2 regions of the Pseudoalteromonas sp. CnMc7-15 genome follow, and region 1 is predicted to be linked to the other one. Evidence: predicted binding sites of a transcription regulator. Region 1 holds the regulator's gene; the other holds the start of a gene.

Region 1 (7,035 bases):
AAAAGCTATAAAGGCCGGGAGGTCGTCAAAAGTGTGGGCTTAGAAGTACAAGCAGGTAGTATCGTCGGCTTGCTCGGCCCTAATGGAGCCGGTAAGACAACTACTTTTTACATGATAGTTGGCTTAGTACCCAGTGATAAAGGCACCATCAGTATTGATGATGAGGATATCACCTTGATGCCGATGCACTCTCGTGCGCGCTTAGGTATTGGTTATTTACCGCAGGAATCATCTATTTTTCGAAAGCTGACAGTTTTTCAAAATTTGATGGCCATCCTAGAAACCCGCAAGGGCTTAAGCAAAGCAGAGCGTGAAAGCGAGCTTGAGGGCCTACTTGATGAGTTTAATATACAGCACATTCGAGACTCACAAGGAATGGCGTTATCTGGTGGCGAACGTCGCCGGGTAGAAATAGCGCGAGCATTGGCGGCAAACCCCAAGTTTATCTTGTTGGATGAACCTTTTGCTGGTGTCGACCCTATTTCAGTGTTAGATATAAAGAAAATCATAGAGCATCTGCGCAATCGTGGCATTGGTGTATTAATCACCGACCACAATGTGCGAGAGACCCTAGACGTATGTGAAACCGCATACATTGTTTCCCATGGCGAGCTCATTGCTTCTGGCACTCCAGAGCAAGTTCTTGCCGATCAAACGGTTCGCGACGTCTATTTGGGTGAGCAGTTTAGATTATAACGATTAAAGGATTGTTAGAGATACATGAGGCAATCATTACAGCTGCGCCTAGGCCAGCAATTAACAATGACCCCACAATTGCAGCAAGCGATTCGCCTGTTGCAGCTCAGTACTTTGGATCTCCAACAAGAAATTCAAGAGGCGTTGGACGCCAACCCATTACTTGAAGTTGAAGAAGACAATTACGCCGACAATAACGACAACCAAGAGCAAAAAGAGTCGACGTCCGACAACCAAAATAACGATACCGCCGAGACGGCCAGCGCCAGTAAGGATGAAGTTGAAAGTGCTGATGCCATGAACAACGAGTCCATCAGTGAAGACTTGCCCATGGATGTGTCTTGGGATGAGTATATTAGTGCGGCTCCCGTTGCCTCCTCTGGGCCTATGCCAGAAGATGAGTCTATCTACCAAGGCGAAACCACCGAGTCGTTACACGATTATTTAATGTGGCAGCTGCAATTAACACCTTTTAGTGCCACCGACGAGGCCATCGCCACAGCCATCATTGAAGCCATCAATGACAACGGCATTTTAACAGTCAGTTGTGAAGATCTGCTGGAAAGCTTGAATCATGATGAACAAGACGATGGTATCGAGCTCGATGAAATTGAAGCCGTTCTTAAGCGTATCCAACTCTTTGATCCAGTAGGAATTGGTGCGCGTTCTTTACAAGAGTGCTTGTTGATCCAGCTCAAGCAATTTGACCCACAAACCCCTTGGCTTGAAGAGACCAAAGAGGTAGTTTGTAACTATATTGATTTGCTTGGTAGTCGTGACTATCGCACCTTGATGAAAAAGACTAAGCTTAAAGAAGCGCAGTTAAAAGAGGTGATGACACTGATACACAGTTTAAATCCGACTCCTGCAGCCACGATTGTGCGAGAGCAGTCAGAGTATGTGATTCCAGATGTATCAGTGAAGAAAGTTAAAGGCCGCTGGGTGGTTGAATTAAACCCAGATAGTATGCCTAAGATCCGCGTTAACGATCACTATGCATCAATGTCGCGAAGCTGTAAGTCGCAAAGTGATAGTCAATTTATTCGCTCGCATTTACAAGAAGCGAAATGGTTTATAAAGAGCTTGGAACAACGCAATGATACGCTACTTAAAGTAACTAATTGCATTGTTCAACAACAACAGGCATTCTTTGAACATGGTGAAGAGGCAATGAAGCCAATGGTGCTTAATGACGTTGCCGAAATGGTGGAAATGCATGAGTCAACGATTTCCCGTGTGACCACCCAAAAGTATATGCATACACCACGGGGTATTTTTGAGCTGAAGTACTTTTTCTCCAGCCATGTTACAACCGAAAACGGAGGTGAATGCTCGTCCACAGCGATTCGAGCATTGATCAAAAAGCTAGTAGCTGCGGAGAATCCTGCTAAACCGTTGAGTGATAGCAAGATTGCCGACGTACTAGCCGAGCAAGGAATTAAAGTGGCTCGGCGCACGATTGCTAAATATCGTGAATCGCTAGCCATTCCACCGTCAAATCAGCGTAAAAGTTTGATATAGACGTTAGACAAGAAGGAAAATGCTTATGCAATTAAATCTTACCGGTCGTCACGTAGAAATCACTGATTCTCTTCGCAACTATGTGAATAGCAAATTTGCAAAATTAGAGCGTCACTTTGACCATATAAATAATGTGCATGTCATTCTTGATATTGAAAAACTAACACAAAAAGCAGAAGCTACTCTTCACGTTAACGGTGGTGAACTGTTCGCAACCGCAGAGCACCAGGATATGTATGCGGCGATCGACGGCTTAATTGATAAGCTCGACCGTCAAGTGATTAAACATAAAGAGAAATTATCTCGTCACTAACATGAACCTAGATTCACTCTTTACCAAGGACTGCAGCAAAGCTGCGGTCCTTTTTAATAGCAAAAAAAGAATGCTGGAGTACCTCTCTCAGGTGGCTCATCAGCACAGTCCTCACCTCAGCGAGCAATCGGTACTTGATGCTTTGCTAACCCGCGAAAAGCTGGGCAGTACTGGCATCGGCAAAGGCGTTGCTATTCCACATGGCCGTCTCGATGGTATCGACAGTACGATTGCCATTGTTGTAACCAATCGCGAAGCCATTAACTTTGATGCCATTGATAACCGTCCAGTGGATATCTTTGTCGCACTTTTAGTGCCGGCTAATGAGACTGAACAACACCTGAAGACCTTAGCGACAATTGCTGATAAACTAAAAGACAAACAACTGTGTAAACAACTGCGCTCAGCCAGCAGCGATCAAGAGCTTTATCAATTGATCGCCGACTAATGCGCGCCGTATTAGTTCATGGTGTGGTTTAAATGTGCGTCTTGGGGTAAAACAAGGAGTTGTCGGATGGAACTTATCATTGTCAGTGGTCGCTCGGGTTCTGGAAAATCAGTCGCGTTACGGGTGCTCGAAGACCTTGGGTACTACTGCGTAGATAACATCCCGGTTATTTTACTCCCCTCTTTGGTGCGCAGTGTTTCGGCAAATTATGACAAAATTGCCGTCAGTATCGACGTGCGCAATTTGCCCAAAGAACAGCATGAATTTAACGACATTCTCGCTTACCTGCCTGAGTTTGCTAAGCCTTCGCTGTTTTACCTTGATAGTGACGAACAAACGTTGATTAAGCGTTTCTCTGAAACTCGTCGACTACACCCCTTATCCATGCAAAATATGACGTTGGATGTCGCTATTCGTGAAGAGAAGCAGCTTCTTGATGTACTCATCTCCCACGCCGACTTTATTATTGATACAACTGAGCTCAGTGTTCACCAGCTGGCGGAGATGATCCGTGAAAAAGTGCTGGGTAAAAAAGACAAGCAATTACTGATCACTTTTGAGTCTTTTGGGTTTAAACATGGCATTCCAAAAAATGCTGATTATGTGTTTGATGTGCGGTTTCTCCCCAATCCCCATTGGGAACCTGAACTAAAGGCGCTCACAGGGTTAGACCAACCCGTTCAAGATTATCTAGCCAGTCACTCAATCGTGCAAAAGTTCACTTGGCAGATCCAAACTTTTGTTCAAACTTGGTTACCCCACCTAGAGCGTAATAACCGTAGTTATTTAACCATTGCTATTGGCTGTACAGGGGGTCAACACCGCTCAGTGTACCTTGCCCAAACTTTGGGAGAGCGCTTTTTAGATACTTATCCGAACGTGAAAATTCGCCATCGAGAGCAGGAAAAATAGTGATGGTTGAAGGTACTTTTATTATTCAAAACAAGTTAGGCCTACATGCTCGTGCAGCCTCACAATTGGCGCAACTGGCGATGAATTTTGATGCCGAAATAATGCTATATCAAGGCGATAAGAGCGCACAGGCCGACAGTGTCTTGGCTTTACTGCTCCTTGAGAGCGGCAAAGGTAAGGAAGTGCGCGTGCAGTGTGAAGGCCCTGATGCCGACGCCGCGTTGGCAGCTATCGGGGCGCTCATTGCAGAAAAGTTCCACGAACAAGAATAACCCTTAGGCATTTACTTTTGCTATCATTGATTTAGTTAGGTTAAACTAATCAACGGCTTGTAAGCGCTTGCTTGCACGCTATTTCCCACCCCATTTTTTGTATTTAAGGGATGCCTATGCCAGAAGCCTATGAACAAGATTACCCGCTGCAACAACTTCAAGAAGTCACCGAAGCTCTTAATAGCGGCCAGTTTGTTCATGTACGCAGGCTTCTCGCCAAAACTGCGCCCTGTGATACCGCATTATTATTAGAATCATCGCCCCATAAGACACGTTCTAAACTATGGGCGCTCGTCGACCCTGATGTCCAAGGTGATGTACTTGAAGAGCTCTCTGAAGATGTACGCCTGAGCATTATCTCACGCATGGAGCCTGAGCATATCGCCGCAGCGACAGAGGACATGGACGATGATGACTTAGGGGAAGTATTACGAAGCTTACCAGAGCCCGTTTATAAAGACGTTATTGAGGCGATGGATATCCAAGATAGAGACCGTGCAACTACGGCTCTGTCTTACCAGGAGCGCTCAGCTGGGGCGCTGATGAATACCGATACAGTGACTATCCGTCCCGATGTCTCTGTTGATGTGGTGCTGCGCTACTTACGCCTCAAAGGCGAGTTACCTGAAGGCACCGATGAGCTCTACGTAGTCGATAAAAATAACTGCTTTTTAGGCTCAATGCCATTGAGCTCTTTGCTAACCACCATGCCAGATGCCATCGTGCGCGACATCATGGATGAAGAGTGTGAATCTATTCCAATCACCATGGATGAGTCTGAAGTGGCGCAGCTGTTCGAGCGTCACAACTGGATTTCGGCCCCTGTGGTCGACGATCAGGCGCACTTACTTGGGCGTATTACCATTGATGATATCGTCGATGTTATCCGTGAAGACGCTGAACACAGTTTACTGAGCTTAGCCGGTCTAGATGATGAAGAAGATACCTTTGCACCGGTATTTAAAAGTACTCAGCGGCGCTCCGTTTGGCTTGGAGTAAATTTATTGACCGCGATGCTGGCCGCATTTGTGGCGAGCTTTTTCGAAACCACCTTAGGTATCTTGCCATTTTTAGCCGTGCTCAATGGTATTGTGCCGTCAATGGGGGGCGTGGCCGGATCACAAACGCTGACCTTGGTTATTCGAGGCCTCGCACTTGGCCATATTAACGCCACCAACCAGAAATTTATACTGACCAAAGAGCTCGCCATCGGTGCCTTGAATGGGGTACTGTGGGCTTTGCTTATCGGTAGCGCCATCGCGCTTTGGAAATGGGATTTAACAATCGGTTTAGTGATCGCCTTTGCGATGTTTATGAATCTCCTCGCTGCGGGTATTGCTGGTGCGGTTATTCCCCTAATTCTGAAGAGAATGAATATCGATCCGGCGCTCGCCGGTAATGTAGTGCTGACCACAGTTACCGACATCGTAGGTATCTTCGCATTCCTTGGAACCGCGACTTGGTTCCTTATTTAACGCCGTCCAATAATGTAGATAGCGTGAATAAGGCCAGGGAAGTAGCCTAGTAGGGTTAGTAAAATATTAAGCCAAAAGTGCATCCCTAAACCCACCTGCAAAAATACACCTAGTGGGGGAATAAGAATTGAGAAAATGATTCTAATAATGTCCATGATTGCTCCGCTAATTAAGCCTGCTTGTAGATAAAGGAAAGCCCAGCAACGCTGGGCCTTCTACCGAGAACTTACAACTAATTATTCAGCCATTACTCGCAGTTCATCGTTTACTTCACGAACATCTTCTGTGTTTTCAGCGATTTTAATCGCAAGGTCACGCTCGGCTTCGCTATCTACGTTGCCTTTAAGCGTAACGACACCTTGGTCGGTATCAACATCAATGTCAGTGCCAGCAACTTCTGAATCAAACAGTAGACGGGTAGTGATTACCGTCGAGATCTTAGCGTCGGTTAAATCGCTGCCAGTATCTCCTGCATCATCATTGTGGCTCATACCTTCTTCGTTGTTCATAACCGTTAGCTGGTTTTCTACATCGTTTACACCATCTAGGCTAACTACCAGCTCTTCGGCCAACTCTTTATCGACCTCGCTGTCTACTTTACCTGTGAGCATAACCTTGCCATTTTTCACATCAGTGTTGATGTCAAAGTTGTTCAGGTTGCCATTCAGTAGCAGCACAGTTTCAGCTTTACCATCAATCCATGCATCTTTACTCTCGTTCTGCCAATCATTTGCTTGGGCAGTGAAGGCAGTAGAACCAAGTACAGCTGCAGCTACGATTGTCTTAGTGAACGTTTTCATAATGTCGTCTCCTTACTATTGCTTGTGACGCTTTAAGTGTTGCGAATCCCTTGCCAACTTTATTTTATCAATAAAATCAAGAGTATAAATAACGTGTTCAGCAAGCATTTAGGTACAACCTTACCTAAGTTACACACCTCAGTGAAAAAATTTCCGAAAAGCGAACAATCAAGAGATTTACGTTCATTTAGTGTTTATTTTGCAACTTTTAGCAGCATTTAAGTCTATAGATCGTTATTTCTCTGTGCTGGAATATCAGATCCGTATTCAACAAACTCCACTTCAAAACCAGCTGGGTCTTTAAAGTACACGTTGCGACGATAAGGATTTTCAGGGCCCACTTTATCAACTTCGAAGCCCGCGTCTTGGAGTCGTTGAATGACGCCATCAAGATCTTCTGTGACATAAGCAAAGTGTGCTAAACCAACTTGATGGCCGCTGAGATCACGGTTGTCACCAATGCCATTGTCACTAAAAGCAAGGTAGTGGTAATCATCGCCAAAATGCACCCAAGTACGCGGCTTCCCCGACCATAACCCCTCGCCTTGACTGCGCACCCGCCAATGTGGAAAAGCGGCACGATAAAAGTTGAGGGCTT
Region 2 (7,035 bases), 200 kb from region 1:
AAATGGGCAACTCTGAAGTAGGTCATGTTAACCTCGGTGCTGGGCGTGTGGTATATCAAGATTTTACCCGCATTACCAAAGCCATCGACGATGGAACATTTGCTGATAATAAAGCGCTTACCACTGCGATAGATAATGCCGTAACAGCGAATAAAGCAGTGCATCTGATGGGGCTATTAAGCCCAGGTGGCGTCCATAGCCACGAAGAACATATTATTGCCGCTATTGAGCTGGCTGCTAAGCGCGGCGCTGAGCATATTTATGTGCATGCCTTTTTAGATGGTCGTGATACGCCTCCACGCAGCGCTGAAGCATCACTTAAACGCATCGATGAAACATTCGCTCGCCTCGGTAAAGGTCGTATCGCCAGTGTTGTTGGGCGTTACTTCGCTATGGATCGTGATAATCGCTGGGATCGCATCGAAAGTGCATATAACTTGATGGTCCTCGGCGAAGCTGACTATCAAGCTGTAGATGCAGTGTCAGCGTTACAAGCAGCCTATGAGCGTGATGAAAATGACGAATTTGTAAAAGCAACAACCATTGGCGATAGCCCCGCAACCATCAATGATGGTGATGCAGTGTTATTTATGAACTTCCGAGCGGATCGAGCGCGGCAGATGAGTCGCGCTTTTGTTGATGCCGACTTTAACGGCTTCAGTAAAAAGAAAGCGCCGCAATTAAGCGGTTTCGTTATGCTGACTGAATATGCTGCAGACATCAAGGCGCCTGTGGCATTTCCACCAGAGCCACTCAATAATGTGCTGGGTGAGTGGCTTGCCAAACATAACAAAACGCAACTTCGCATTTCAGAAACAGAAAAATACGCTCATGTGACCTTCTTTTTCAGCGGCGGTCGGGAGCAAGAGTTTGATGGTGAAAGCCGTGAGCTTATCCCCTCGCCGGATGTTGCTACCTATGACTTACAACCAGAAATGAACTCTCAACTGCTAACCGACAAACTAGTGGCGGCTATTCAAAGCAACAAGTATGACGTCATTGTGTGTAATTATCCTAATGGCGATATGGTTGGCCACTCAGGCGTATTTGCAGCAGCCGTAAAAGCTTGTGAAGCTGTAGATAGCTGCATTGGCCGCGTGGTGGAAGCGTTAGAGCAAGTCGGTGGCGAGGCCTTAATTACCGCCGATCACGGTAATGCCGAGCAAATGGTAAATCCACAGACTGGTCAAGCGCATACCGCTCACACCAGCGAGCCTGTGCCATTCATTTACGTTGGCCGTGATGCTCAAGCTATTGATGGCAAAACGCTCAGTGACGTAGCTCCCACTATGTTGCATCTACTGGGCATGGAGCAGCCAGAAGAAATGACTGGTTCACCCATCATGCGTCTTAAGTAATCTCGATGCCGATGGTTTTATTGAGTCACAAACGTCAAAAGGTGTCGCTGCTGTGCGCGGCACTTTTGGCGTTCCTAAGCTTCAATAGTTTTGCTAACGAGAACCGTACCAAGCAAGACTTAACCGAAGTCCAACAAGAATTAAAAAAGAGCCAACAAAATTATCAGCAGCAGCAACGCTCGCTGGATAAGTTACAGAGCCAACTCAAGAACTCAGAGCAAGCTATCGCTGCAAATGCGAAGGAGTTACGTGCGCTCGATAACAAACTCGCAGACAACGAACGGCAACACCAAAAGTTACAACAACAGGCTGAACAGCTGGAGTCGCGTCGTAAAAAGCTTGATAAAGTTCTTGCAGCCCAAGTAAAGAGCGCCTACATGGTGGGTGGGCACGATTATTCAAAGATGCTGTTAAACCAACAAGACACAGCCAAGCTAGAGCGCACCATTAGCTATTACGACTATTTCAACAAAGCCCGTTTGCAACAGCTTGAAGCGTTACAACAAACAATGCGCGAAATAGCGCAAAACCAAGCAGCGCTGCAACAAAACAGACAACAACTGGCGAAGCTACGCGAGCAAGAACAACAGCAGCAACAGCAATTAGTTGCCGCTAAAGCACAACGACAATCTCAGGTCCAAGAGCTACAAGGTAGATTAAATCAACTGCAAAGCTCAATAGCGTATTTAAAAGATAATGAGCAGACCTTACTGGATACCCTAGCGGAGCTAGAGCGCAGTAAAGACCGCCAAGTAGCTATGTTAGGTCTGGGTAGCAGTAAAGGAAAATTAACTTGGCCGACACGGGGTAAGCTTACCCACCGCTTTGGCACCCGTAAACGCCAAGGGTTCAATTGGAAAGGGGTGGTGATCGCAGCCAGTGAAGGGAGCAGTATAACCAGTATAGAGGATGGCCAAGTGGTCTTTGCTGACTGGCTAAGAGGTTTTGGTTGGGTCATGGTGGTCGATCACGGCAAGGGTTATATGAGCCTGTATGGCCACGCTCAAGCACTACTCAAAGAAGTGGGCGATCCGGTTTATAAAGGCGAAACAATCGCTTTAGTAGGCCAGAGCGGCGGTCAAATTGATCCTGGTCTATACTTTGAAATACGCCACAAAGGACGTGCCGTTAACCCAACGACATGGTGCAAATCCTCCTAATTGAATAGAGGCTGCACCTCAAGGGGGCAGCCGATGTTTGTATTCACAACTTACCTATACAAGCGCTTGTTACTAGGGCTCAGTTTTTTAGCCTTAGTGGTACTAGCGCCTGCTTCATTGGCAAAGGACAGCCAACTCGATGAAGTGCTTTTCCACATCAACAACTACTACGTTGAAGAAGTGGATCGCGACAAGTTAGACCAACATGTACTCAGCAGTTTATTACAAGAGCTTGACCCATATAGCGAGTTCCTTGATGAGCAAGAGTTAAAACGATTATTCGATGTCACCAATGGCCAATACAAGGGCTTGGGTATCGAGGTAGAACAGCGCGATAAGCATGTAGTGGTGATTTCCGCTCTACCCAACTCACCCGCTCGGGCCGCTGGCTTACAGCGTGGTGATGTTATCGTCTCTATCAATGGCACTAAGGTGAATAACACTACCTTAGAAGAAGTCTCTGCTCTGATCAGCAGTCGTGAAGATGGGCAAGTGCATTTAGCCGTTGCTCGCGCAGGCCACTCACAACGCCTCGACTTTCAGCTTACCCGTCAGCCTATCCACATTGAAAGCGTCGCCAGTGAGCTCAAGGCCAATGGTATGGGCTACTTACGTATTAATAGCTTCAACAATCATAGTTTTCATGATGTCGCGCGTCACATCACCATGATGCAAAACGCCAACGGCGCCACACTCAACGGTTTGCTTGTTGACCTGCGTGACAACCCAGGCGGTACCCTCGACAGTGCCATTGCCATTGCCGATTTATTTTTGTCTCAAGGCGTTATCGTCTCTACTCGAGGTCGCTTTGTGGAGGCTAATCAACGCTTTGAAGCGAAAGCAGGGGACATAATTCAAGGCGCCCCCATGGTCGTGCTGATCAATGAGGGCTCTGCTTCTGCTGCAGAAATTGTTGCCGGTGCGCTCAAGGATAATGACCGGGCAACCGTGGTAGGGACTCGCTCCTATGGTAAAGGGTCAGTGCAGTCATTGATCCCCTTAGGCGATGGCCGCAGTGCTTTGAAGCTGACCACAGCGAAGTACTATACCCCCTCTGGCGTGTCCATTGAGGGGACTGGCATCGTACCTGATGTGCCGATATTGCAACCTGCCCTTTCGCAATCAAATAAAGAAGTTATAATCAGCTTAGCTGAGGGGCAAAGTGCGCATAAAAACTTAACCGCACTGCTTGATAAACAATTACTAAAAGCTCAGCAACTATTAGAACAATAAAAACGCAGGCTCGGCTTTAAGCACGGGCCTGCACACTAATCATCAACAAAGATAAAAACACATTGTGCGCTTTTTAATATGGACTACGTTGTGTGTGCTGGTGCTCTTATCACCAGTACATGCGAAGCAAATCGCTATTGTCATTGATGACATCGGCTATCATCGTAACGACATGGCTGCCTTGCACTTGCCTGGCGCTGTGACCTATTCGGTGCTCCCTTTTACTCCTTACGCCGCTCACTTTGCTCAACAGGCAGGGGCCTTAGATAAGGAGGTGCTTTTGCATGCCCCTATGCAAGCTATAAACGGTAAAGCCTTAGGGCCTGGGGGGCTGACAGTGGATATGTCAAAAGAAGCTTTCCAACACGAGTTACGCAAGGCATTAGCCAGCCTACCCAATGCGCGCGGCGTCAATAATCACATGGGCTCGCTGCTAACACAGCAAAATGCGCCGATGAGCTGGACTATGGAAGTGCTAAAAGAGCAGGATTTGTTTTTTCTCGACAGTAAAACAACTCCCAATTCAAAAGCGCAAACAATTGCCGGGCTATACGGTGTCAGCAATATTGCTCGCCATGTTTTTCTCGACAATATTACCACCGAGCAGCAACTACGTTATCGCTTTGAGCAGTTAAAGACTCTCGCTGATAAGTATGACTACGCAGTTGCAATTGCTCACCCCTACCCCGAAACGTTTGCGTTCTTGCAACAGGCATTGCAAGAACTCGAGGGTGAAGGTTTCCAACTTGTGCCTTTATCTCAGCTAGTGCAGCAGCGCACAATTCGACTTGCTCAGGCCGATAAAAAAAGTGTAACCGAGGAAGAGTAGAGGCCTCTAGAACAATCATAGGTGGCATGGCTGCTGATGACTGAGTTCTGGTGCCGATAAACCACCTCCTCCGTATTCAGCACCTGCCCAAGTGCTTGTTCTATGAACATAAAATTAATCTGTATCTTTTACACAAACAGTGAAAGCTTTTCTTTTCCCCTAGTCCACAAAAAATAACAAATCCATTAAAATCAACACCTTAAAAGTTGGCATGGACTTAGCAACGTATATTCCGAAACGCAAATCTATGGAGGGTACATTATGTTAGGTTGGTCAATTGCATTTTTAGTTATCGCTTTGGTCGCAGCACTTTTAGGTTTCGGTGGCATTGCTGGCGCAGCCGCTGGCATCGCTAAAATTATTTTCTTTGTGTTCTTGGTACTGCTGGTTATCTCCCTTGTTGCTGGCGCCATTCGTGGTAAAGCGCCAAGGTAGTTATTAATTTTACAGCACAAGCGGTCACAGATGGGATGAAACCCGCGACCGCAACCAAAACACGTTTTTTGAATCCAGATTTAAAGAGTTAATATTCAAGGAGAGTTCTATGTTTAATCATTCAGCAACAAAAGCATTTATCGCTACATTATTTGCCGCAGTATTCGCTATGGGCTGTGAAGACAGTGGCGGTGCCGAAGAGGCAGGTGAAAAGATTGATGAGGCGATCACTGACACTCAAAACGCGGTCGAAGACGCGTGTGAAAATGTTAAAGAAAACGCCGGTGCAGAAGAAACAAACTGCTAATACAGGCTTATCTTCAAACAAAAAACCCGCGAAGTTCGCGGGTTTTTTACGTCTCTAATTATTTAAAACTGACTGTTGGCCGCCGCAACCACATTGTCCACGGTGAAGCCAAAGTGCTTAAACAATTCGCCCGCTGGCGCTGATTCACCAAAGCTCGTCATGCCGATAACTTTGCCATTCAAACCAACATACTTGTACCAGAAGTCGGCAATGCCTGCCTCTACGGCGACACGGCGAGTCACACTGCTGGGTAGGACACTTTCTTTGTACTGTGCGTCTTGTTGATCGAACAAGTCCGTCGATGGCATAGACACCACGCGTACCTGACGACCTTGAGCGCGAAGCTCAGAAGCTGCATCCATAGCAAGTTGTACTTCCGAGCCTGTGGCAATCAGGATAACTTCTGGCTCGCCATCACAGGTTAATACATACCCACCTTTTTTCACATCAGCAAGCTGCTGCGCATCACGTGCTTGCTGAGCAAGACCTTGACGCGTAAAGACCAGCGACGTTGGCCCATCTTTGCGCTCTATCGCTTGCTGCCACGCAATGGCTGACTCAACTTGGTCACATGGACGCCAATTCACTAGATTCGGCGTGTAACGCAGGCTCGCCATCTGTTCAACCGGTTGGTGAGTCGGTCCATCTTCACCCAGGCCGATGGAATCGTGGGTATAAACAAAGATGCTAGGCGTCTTCATTAGTGCAGCCATGCGCACCGCATTGCGTGCATACTCCATAAACATCAAAAAGGTTGCACCGTAAGGAATGAAACCTTTGTGCAGGGCAATGCCATTCATAATGGCGGACATGCCAAATTCACGCACCCCATAGAAAATATAGTTACCTGACGCGTCGTCTTTACTAAGGCCTTTTGAACCACTCCAAATAGTTAAGTTCGATCCGGCCAAATCGGCTGAGCCGCCCATAAACTCGGGTAGCATGGGGCCAAAGGTATTCAAGGCATTTTGCGATGCCTTACGTGTTGCTGGGCTATCAGGGTTTGCTTGTAACTGCTCAATATAGGCTTGCGACTTCTCAGCCCAGTCAGCAGGCAATTCACCATTTTGGCGACGTTCAAACTCAGCAGCAAGCTCAGGGTATGCCGCCTTGTATGCCGCAAACTTATCCTGCCAACTCTGCTCTGCTTGTGTGCCCTTCTCTTTAGCATCCCACTGTTGATAGATATCATCAGGAATCGCAAAGGCGTCATGAGACCAACCCAAGAACTCGCGCGCAGCTTTAATTTCATCATCACCCAACGGCGCACCGTGGCAATCATGGCTTCCTGATTTATTAGGAGAGCCGTAACCGATCACTGTTTTACAACAGATAAGCGTTGGCTTGTCACCTTGGGCGCGGCCTTCATCAATAGCAGCGCGAATAGCCTCGCTATCGTGGCCATCAACATTACGCACCACGTGCCAGCCGTAAGACTCAAAACGCGCGGGAGTGTCGTCACTAAACCAGCCTTCTACCTCACCATCAATAGAAATACCATTGTCGTCCCAAAACGCAATCAACTTACCAAGGCCTAGAGTTCCTGCAAGCGAACACGCCTCGTGAGAAATCCCTTCCATCAAGCAGCCGTCGCCCATAAAAGCGTAAGTATAGTGATCAACAATTTCATGGCCAGCGCGATTAAATTGAGCAGCAAGGGCTTTCTCCGCGATTGCCATGCCTACCGCATTGGTGATCCCCTGTCCAAGCGGG

What was found. The regulator sigma-54, encoded in region 1, starts transcription at its own class of promoters, with help from an activator protein. The targets are predictions, from matches to a motif close to GTTGGCACGNNNNTNGNNT.
Region 2: MHM95_RS13080 (DUF1328 family protein) is a predicted target of sigma-54. The motif match lies at 4,786-4,804, and genes of this name have one in related genera.

Annotation. Positions count from the first base shown of each region.
Region 1 covers NZ_JAKRFT010000005.1:306,833-313,867, forward strand. Annotated here, with positions in the region: gene lptB (LPS export ABC transporter ATP-binding protein) at 1-696, shown strand, start outside; gene MHM95_RS14070 (RNA polymerase factor sigma-54) at 721-2,217, shown strand; gene hpf (ribosome hibernation promoting factor) at 2,243-2,530, shown strand; gene ptsN (PTS IIA-like nitrogen regulatory protein PtsN) at 2,532-2,978, shown strand; gene rapZ (RNase adapter RapZ) at 3,045-3,890, shown strand; gene MHM95_RS14090 (HPr family phosphocarrier protein) at 3,890-4,162, shown strand; gene mgtE (magnesium transporter) at 4,279-5,637, shown strand; gene MHM95_RS14100 (YqaE/Pmp3 family membrane protein) at 5,634-5,792, opposite strand; gene MHM95_RS14105 (BON domain-containing protein) at 5,874-6,437, opposite strand; gene MHM95_RS14110 (VOC family protein) at 6,662-7,035, opposite strand, start outside.
Region 2 covers NZ_JAKRFT010000005.1:108,487-115,521, forward strand. Annotated here, with positions in the region: gene gpmM (2,3-bisphosphoglycerate-independent phosphoglycerate mutase) at 1-1,358, shown strand, start outside; gene MHM95_RS13065 (peptidoglycan DD-metalloendopeptidase family protein) at 1,364-2,518, shown strand; gene MHM95_RS13070 (S41 family peptidase) at 2,552-3,751, shown strand; gene MHM95_RS13075 (divergent polysaccharide deacetylase family protein) at 3,816-4,580, shown strand; gene MHM95_RS13080 (DUF1328 family protein) at 4,842-5,015, shown strand; gene MHM95_RS13085 (hypothetical protein) at 5,125-5,322, shown strand; gene tkt (transketolase) at 5,385-7,035, opposite strand, start outside.